Regions from separate parts of the Photobacterium sp. GJ3 genome, predicted to be linked through region 1. Evidence: riboswitches for the same ligand, from Rfam matches in the RefSeq annotation. Region 1 holds a riboswitch; the other holds the start of a gene.
What was found. Region 1 has a riboswitch for thiamine pyrophosphate ahead of thiD (bifunctional hydroxymethylpyrimidine kinase/phosphomethylpyrimidine kinase). Riboswitches for the same ligand answer to the same signal wherever they lie in the genome.
Positions count from the first base shown of each region.

Region 1 (4,294 bases):
CAGATCTCAGCGTCCTGAGTCAAGCGACAGGCGTGATTCCGACCCCCGCTCAAATCGCCATGGGTTCAGGTCAGGTCGCACTGGATTCCAACTGGGTCATTGTTTACGACAATGGCTATGAAGATCAGGCCATGTTCCTGGCAGACCAATTGGGTCTGACCGCGGTGCCCTGGTCGCCTGCAACTCAAAAACGTATCCAGATTGGCTGGAGCCAGGTACAGGTCAATGGCGTTCAGAAATGGGACGAGGCTTATAACCTCCATGTAGATCCGGCAAAAGACATCATTTCAATTGGCGCAGCAGACGGCGCAGGTGCGTTATATGCTTCACAATCTTTACTGCAGCTGATTGATGGAAATCAGGTTCCAGCTGTTCAAATCTCAGATGCACCACGTTTTGCATACCGGGGTTTGTCCGTCGACTCCGTGCGGAACTTCCGGACCAAAGATTCCATCCTTCAACTACTTGATCAAATGGCAGCCTTTAAACTGAACAAACTGCATCTGCGCCTTGCTGATGATGAAGGCTGGCGTGTTGAGATTGACGGTTTGCCTGAGTTAACCGAAGTCGGTTCAAAACGCTGTCACGATCCTGAAGAAAAAACCTGCTTGCTGCCTTTCCTCGGCGCAGGCCCGGACGGCACACCTGAGTCCAATGGCTATTACACCGCGCAAGAGTATCGTGAGATCCTGACACACGCGGCTGCACTGAATATTGAAGTGGTGCCAGAAATTGATATTCCGGGACATGCGCATGCTGCAATCAAAGCCATGGAAGCGCGTTACGATCACTATGCGGCACAGGGGAATCTTGAAAAAGCGAACCAATATCTGCTGACTGATTTTGATGACACCACGCAATATCTGTCTGTTCAGATGTTTACCGACAATGCGATCAACGTCTGCATGGATTCAACCTACAACTTTGTGGATGCCGTGGTAAAAGGCCTGGTCGACCTGCATCAGGGGATTCAGCCTCTCAAAACCTTCCATTTCGGTGGTGACGAAATTGCCGGTGCCTGGGTGAACTCTCCGGTTTGTCAGGCATTTATTGCCAATAACACCGATGGTGTGAACAGTGTCTCGGATCTGAGCCGTTATTTCGTGGAGCGAATTTCCGTTATCACCGCGAACTATGGCTTGGATATGGCGGGCTGGGAAGACGGTCTGATGCATGATGGTCAGGTCTATCCTCGTTCTGAAATGGCCAACACCACGCTGTGGGGGAACGCATGGCAAAACATCTGGGAATGGGGTGTTGCGGATCGCGCTTATAATCTGGCCAACAACGATTATAAAGTCGTCTATAACCATGCAACTCACCTGTACTTCGACCACCCGTACGAGCCCGATCCAAACGAGCGCGGCTACTACTGGGCACCGCGGTTCACCGATACCCGGAAAACCTTTGGCTATATGCCGGATGATGTCTTTGCCAATGCAGATTTCACCCGCGCCGGTGCACCGATTACAAAAGAAGACGTTGTGGCTTCCGCTGGTGTGAAAAAACTGCTGAAGCCTGAAAATGTACTCGGTCTTCAGGGCTCTCTGTGGGCAGAAACGGTGCGTACGGAAGATCAGTTTGAAGGCATGACCTTCCCGCGTGTACTGGGTCTGGCTGAGCGTGCCTGGCATACAGCGAGTTGGGAAGCCAACGACAATGCTGGTATTCCGGCCGATGAAGCCGCACGGAACAGCGACTACAATCACTTCGCCAACCTGCTGGGCCAGAAAGTTCTGCCGAAACTGGAACAGGCCGGTATTGCTTTCAACCTGCCAGTGCCCGGTGGTGTGATTGAAAATGGCGTGCTCAAAGCAAATACCACATTCCCTGGACTGACCATTGAGTTCTCGGCCGATCAAGGCGCAAGCTGGCAAACCTTTGATGCCCTGAACCCACCCGCAGCTTCGGCCGGTGTTCAGATCAGAACGGTTTCCGGCCAGCGGACCAGCCGTGTTGCAACTGTAAATTAATCTGGCAATCCATGAATCAAAGAGCTCCGTGCAGGAGCTCTTTTCTTTTCATGAAGTATCATTTATCGGGGTTCTGCCCACACTGCAAATTCATTCCCGCTGGGCTCGGTGAAATGGAAGCGCCGTCCGCCGGGAAAATCAAAAATGGGCCGGATAATCTGACCTCCAGCTGCAATGACTTGCTGCTCAGTCGCCTCCAGATCATCACTGAACAACACAATGAGTGCCGCCCCTTGCGAGGCGTCCGATTTCATAGGCGCAGCATAAAATCCGCCATCCAGCCCCTGATCAGAAAAAGCGGTATATTCGTCACCGTAGTCTGTAAACGACCAACCAAAAACCGACTGAAAAAAATCTTTTGTTTTCTGAATATCGCGGGCAGGAAACTCTACATAGTTAATTTTATGATGAATATTCACAAGCTTGCTCCGGTTCAATGAGGTTACCGATATCATAGGCTGAAATCGCCAGGAATAAATCACTCAGACAAATTTCGCGTAATTCTTTTGCTTTCACAGAAAAAACAAGGTTAGAATGACCGCGCGATAACAAGCTTGAGAGATTATTCTTCAGCGTCACAACCGTTATCAAAGAATCAAAGTAACGTTAGTCGGGGAGCCGGAAGGCTGAGACCACATCGTGGGACCCGTTGAACCTGATCCAGTTAGCACTGGCGGAGGGAACTAGCAGATAGCCTGCCACCGAAACTGCCAATAACATGGCCCTTTCGATTCGGCCCACTGGCGACTGTACGTCTTCCCTGCCCATCAAACTGGTATTGATGCAAAGGGAAGCAGATGAACAAGCCAGCACAAACCCAACACGCTTCAAACCGCAACACAACGCCTATCGTTCTGACGATCGCCGGATCCGACAGTGGTGGCGGCGCTGGTATTCAGGCCGATATCAAAGCGATTTCCGCGACGGGTGGATATGCATGCTCTGTCATCACAGCCCTGACCGCCCAAAATACTCTGGGCGTTACCGACATCTTTCCTGTCTCTCCTGATTTTGTTGAAGCGCAATTAGATGCCGTTTTCAGTGATCTGAATGTCAAAGCAGTCAAAATTGGGATGCTTAGTGACGCTGGCGTCATTGAGGCTGTGGCCCGAAAACTACGCCAATATCGGCCTGAGCATATCGTCCTTGATCCAGTGATGGTGGCCACCAGCGGTGACCTGCTGCTGGAAACCAAAGCCATCACAACGCTGAAAGCTGAACTTCTGCCTTTAGCAACCCTCATCACCCCCAATTTACCGGAGGCGATTGCGCTCACCCGGTCAGACAATCATGCGGCGCCAGTTCCCTCTGTTGACTCGAGTGACAAAGAAACAATCATCGCACAATTACAATCACTCGATACTGAAGCCGTGCTACTCAAGGGCGGTCACTGGGAAACCGAAAGCCAGAGTACGGATTACCTACTCACCAAAGGTGACATTGTCACCTTCAGTACCCAACGCATTCAGACAAAAAACACCCATGGCACTGGCTGCACATTATCTGCAGCGATTGCCTCCTATCTTGCTCAGGGATACACACGCACTGGCGCCGTCGCAGAAGCGAAAAACTACCTGACTTTAGCGCTGAAATTTGCCGATCAGTTAAAGATTGGTCAGGGTCATGGCCCGGTCCATCATTTTCATGCATTTCAGACGCAGTCCGGGGATCTTGCATGAGCACGCAGGCAAGCCAAATGAACCGTGTAATACAGGGACCTGGCGTGCATTTGTCGGATATCTATCTTCATTTCCCGAGTGCTTCAACCCCCTTATTCGAACATTTGTCTTTGACACTGTTTCCCGGCCAGTGGCATTGCATTCTTGGTCAGAGTGGTTGCGGAAAAACGACTTTACTGAGGCTTCTGGCCAATCTGTTGCCAGAAGATGTTCAGTACCGCGGACAGGTCACAACGTTTGACGGTCACCCGGTCAGCCCGCAGATCGCTTACATGGCACAGCAAGATCTACTGCTGCCCTGGCTGAATGTGATGGATAACGTCTGTTTCAGCTATCGACTCCGGCAACGAAAAGTGAATTCCCAAACTCAGACACGTGCCATGCACTTGCTGGCGCAGGTTGGATTGGCAGATTATGCTCAAGCCAGTCCATCCGAGCTCTCCGGTGGAATGCGCCAACGCGTCGCTTTAGTCCGCACACTGATGCAGGAAAAACCCATTGTCATCATGGATGAGCCTTTTTCTGCGCTGGATGCCGTCACGCGCTACAAACTTCAGGATCTGGCCGCAGAACTGCTGCAGGACCGGACCGTGCTCCTGATTACGCATGACCCGCAAGAAGCACTCCGGCTGGGTCATCATC
Region 1 covers NZ_CP073579.1:586,779-591,072, reverse strand. The annotation lists gene KDD30_RS19520 (family 20 glycosylhydrolase) at 1-1,973, shown strand, start outside; gene KDD30_RS19515 (VOC family protein) at 2,036-2,392, opposite strand; TPP riboswitch at 2,575-2,672, shown strand; gene thiD (bifunctional hydroxymethylpyrimidine kinase/phosphomethylpyrimidine kinase) at 2,771-3,652, shown strand; gene KDD30_RS19505 (ABC transporter ATP-binding protein) at 3,670-4,294, shown strand, end outside.

Region 2 (4,294 bases), on a different replicon from region 1:
AAAGCCGAGGCGAAGACATCGGTGAATTCGCGCAGCAGCAGAAACAGCCCGGTACTGATCACCAGTCCCGGCGTCACCAGAATAATGGTGCCGATCAGTTCCAGTCCGTCGGCAGACCAGCGGTAGCGCTGCAAGCGCCAGAAGCGGCTGGCACAGAGAATCGCAATGCCGCTGACCAGTGCCAGCACACACGCCAGCGCCGCGATCTGCAACGAGTGAGTCACAGCCTGCCACAGCGCGGGGGTTGTCAGCAGTTGCGGGAGCTGGCTGTTCAGACCAGCCCCCAGTACGGCCAGCATCGGTGGCAGCACCAGCAGCAGCACCAGACCAATCCACAGGGTATCCCAAATGCGGGCCGCCCGGCTGTCGAGATAATTCGGATGGCCTTGCTGAACCCGGCCACTCAGGGTTGCCAGCGGTCGGGCAAAGCGCTGGCTGAAGAGAACCAGCGCGCAGCAGAGCAGCATTTGCCACAGCGCTAGCATAGCCCCGGCAGCCAGATCGAAGTCGTAGCGCAACGCCTGATAAATGGCCAGTTCAATCGTGGTTGCTTTCGGACCGCCACCCAGCGACATAATGACCGCGAAACTGGTGAAGCACAGCATAAAGACCAGCCCTGCCACCTGCGGCAATTGCTGACGCAACCGGGGCCAGGCAACCAGCCGGAACAGCGGCCAGCCTTTCATTCCCAGATGCGCAGCAAGCTGATGCTGCTCCGCCGGAATGCCTTCCAGACTTTGCAGGAGTAACCGGCAGGCCAGCGGCAGATTCAAAAAGACATGCGCCAGCAAAATCCCGTTCAGACCATAAATACTGAACGGGAGTTTCATCTCCAGCCCGGCCAGCCCTTGTGCCAGCAGGCCGCTGTTGCCGTAAATCGCCAGCAAGCCAAATACAGCTACGAGCACTGGCAGCACCACGGTCATCGCGAACAGTCGCAATAGCAGAGATCGGCCCGGAAACCGCCGCCGCGACAGGGCGTAAGCGACAGGGATTGCAGGGATGACACTCAGCAGGGTCGAGAGCAGCGCTTGTTTGAAGCTGAATGCAGTGACATGGCGCAGATAGGGGTCCTGCCAGAGGGCCAGCGGGTGTAATGCCGTGGCTTGTCCGAGCAGGGCGCTGAGCGCCCCGCCGACCAGAATCAAAATCAGCCCGGCACTCATCACGCCGGGCAGGCTGGAACGGGAAAGTAACAAGAGAAAACCTATACGATTACTGAGTCAGTGCGGTTTGCCATTCGCGGACCCAGGTTCTGCGCTCTTTGGCGACTTCATCTGCGCTGAACTCCAGCGATTTGGCCGGACGCGTCAGCGTGCTGAAGCCTTCCGGCAGGGCCTGATTCGTCACCGGATACATCCAGTTGCCTGTTGGGATCTCAGACTGGAATCCAGGCGTCAGAATAAAGTTCAGGAACTGATCGGCCAGCGCGTTGTTTTGGGTGTTTTTCAGCTTGGCTGCGACTTCAACCTGCATATAGTGTCCTTCGCTGAAATTGGCAGCTTTATACTTGTCTTCATTCTCGGCAATCAGATGATACGCCGGTGAAGTGGTATACGAGAGCACCAGATCCGTTTCACCATTGAGGAACATGTTATAGGCCTCAGACCAGCCTTTGGTGACGGTGACGGTTTTCTTCGCCAGTTGTTGCCAGGCTTGGGTTGCCTGATCGCCATAAACGGATTTCACCCACAGCATCAGACCCTGACCCGGCGTAGAGGTGCGCGGATCCTGATAAATCAGGTTCAGATCTTCGCGTGTCACCAGCTCTTTCAGGCTGCTGGGGGGATTTTTCAGTTTTTCGCTGTCGTAGATGAAGGCGAAATAACCGTAATCAAAAGGAACAAAGGTATCGTCTTTCCAGCCACCCGGAATGGTCACGGCTGAAGTATCTATAGTGCTGGTGGCCAGCAGGCCTGTTTTCTTAGCCTCGGTCATCAGGTTGTTGTCCAGGCCCAGCAGAACATCTGCTTTGGTCCCTTTACCTTCCAGGCGAACCCGGTTGAGGATAGAGACGCCATCATCCAGCGCAACAAACTTCAGGTCGCAGCCACATTCTTTTTCGAACGCTTTTTCAATGGCCGGACCTGGTCCCCAGTCGGCAGTAAACGAACTGTAGGTATACACGGTTAAGGTGGGTTGTGCGGCGGCCGCTGAAGTTGCTGCAACCATGAAAGGTAAAGCGGTAATGAGGTGTTTCACAAAGCGCTCCTGAGTCCTGACGGGCAGGGAATTCCAATTTCTTCAAGAAGGCGCGGCGTCGAGTGAGTGGGCGGTTTGTCCCGGAAAGACACGGCAAATTGCAATCAGGTGCTTTCCGTTTCTCAATTCCTACGCCAGCATGACCTGGTTCAGGTTCGATGGGTCCCGTGTATTCTCCCGTGATGGGCGAATAACACGATCTCAGTCGGATGACTCCCCATGAGAACGGCTCTCATTGTAAACGGGGCTGCGCACCTTTGCCAGCCACAATGCTGCGTCTGGCCAAAGGTTTGACCCAAGGTCAGACACAGTATCTTGCGGGATCAGCGGGCTTCGTTGAGCCGCCAGTCGTAGTCATATACGGGTTTGTTCAGAGTGACGGGTTGTTCACGATACATGTTCAGGTGCTGTTGTAAGTCTGGCAGCGCACCGAAGTCAGACTGATACCAGTCATAAATCGAGGATAATCGGACTTTTCCACCGGATTCCTGAACGCCTTTGCGGCTGTTGATGAAGCGTGTGGCAGCGGCTTCGAGCTGCGCGTTGAGATTGCTGGCGTTCATTGCTTTCGGCAGCAGATCCGGACAACCCAGGCTGGCACAGTTCACCACATAATGAATGCGTTTGTCCTGCCAGATTGGCCGCAGAATTCTGTGCTCGATATCGTTCAGCGACAACTGCTGTCCATCAATGGTGATCAGCTTTTCATCCCAGGGACCGAAGCTGAGGAAACCGCCCAGTTTGGTGATTGAGCTGATCGGATAGTTGTCCAGAATCACCTTCACCGTCAGTGCGTTGTAGAGGTTCACCCAGTAAGCAAACTGCTCATTTCGGTTCAGCTGGCGCGGATCTTCCGCCGTCAGGGTGTTCAGATAACCGTTCAGCACAACTTTATCGGCTGTCGTCACGGCGGCATAACGGAAACGGGTTTGTTGCGGTGCCACAACCAGATAATGATCCAGCAGGTGTTGCCATGCGCCATGATCAACTGTTTTTGTGCTCTGGGTTTGACTGGCTTGCCAGAACGGCCAGAGATCAGCCTTGGGGGCGGCGAAAGCCGGGAAACTCAGGCTGAGAAAACCCAACAAGAGGAATGTGAGAACAGATTGCCGGCGAAGAATCATGGGAACACCTTTGTCAGTGAGCGATACCCAACAGACCGTGATGCGCACGGATTCTTTCTGAAATCTGGGGTAAAAAAACACCCTGCCGGAGCAGGGTGTCAGCGTCAATCAGAAAGACGGGCGATCAGGCCAGAAATGCCGGGATCCTGCTTTCATAATCTGCGATTTTATCTTCGTGCTGCAACGTGAGCCCGATGTTGTCCAGACCGTTCAGCAGGCAGTGGCGGCGGAACGCGTCGATTTCAAACGAATACGATTTGCCATTGGCGGTGACCGTCATGGTTTCCAGATCGACCGTGATCTCCGCGCCTTCGCTGGCTTCGACATATTGGAACAGTTCGTCGACTTCAGCTTCGGTCAGGCGAACCGGGACCATCTGGTTGTTGATCGAGTTGCCGTAGAAAATGTCGGCAAAGCTCGGCGCGATCATGACTTTGATCCCGTAATCCGCCAGCGACCATGGGGCGTGCTCACGAGACGACCCGCAGCCGAAGTTTTCACGGGCCAGCAAAATGCTTGCCCCCTGATAGCGCGGGTAGTTCAGGACAAATTCCGGATTTGGCTGCTCACCGGCATCGTCCAGAAAACGCCAGTCATGGAACAAATGTTTGCCAAACCCAATCCGGTTTACTTTCTGTAAAAACTGCTTAGGTATGATGGCGTCGGTGTCGACGTTTGCGGCATCCAGCGGCACCACCAGTCCGGTATGTTGTTTGATTCCTGCCATGGTTTTCTTCCTTCTCTGTTAGGCGGTGGCGACGGTTGCTTGGTCCAGCTCGCGGATATCCACGAAGTGACCGGCACAGGCTGCAGCAGCAGCCATGGCGGGACTGACCAGATGAGTCCGGCCATCACGGCCCTGACGACCTTCAAAGTTCCGGTTACTGGTGGACGCGCAGCGCTCCCCGGGACCCAAGCGGTCGTTGTTCATTGCCAGACACATGGAGCAACCCGGCAGACGCCATTCA
Region 2 covers NZ_CP073578.1:239,460-243,753, forward strand. The annotation lists gene thiP (thiamine/thiamine pyrophosphate ABC transporter permease ThiP) at 1-1,199, opposite strand, end outside; gene thiB (thiamine ABC transporter substrate binding subunit) at 1,216-2,172, opposite strand; TPP riboswitch at 2,311-2,432, opposite strand; gene KDD30_RS01200 (DUF547 domain-containing protein) at 2,526-3,326, opposite strand; gene leuD (3-isopropylmalate dehydratase small subunit) at 3,451-4,053, opposite strand; gene leuC (3-isopropylmalate dehydratase large subunit) at 4,072-4,294, opposite strand, start outside.
Region 2: linked by a shared signal. The riboswitch ahead of thiB (thiamine ABC transporter substrate binding subunit) and the one ahead of thiD (bifunctional hydroxymethylpyrimidine kinase/phosphomethylpyrimidine kinase) in region 1 are both predicted to bind thiamine pyrophosphate.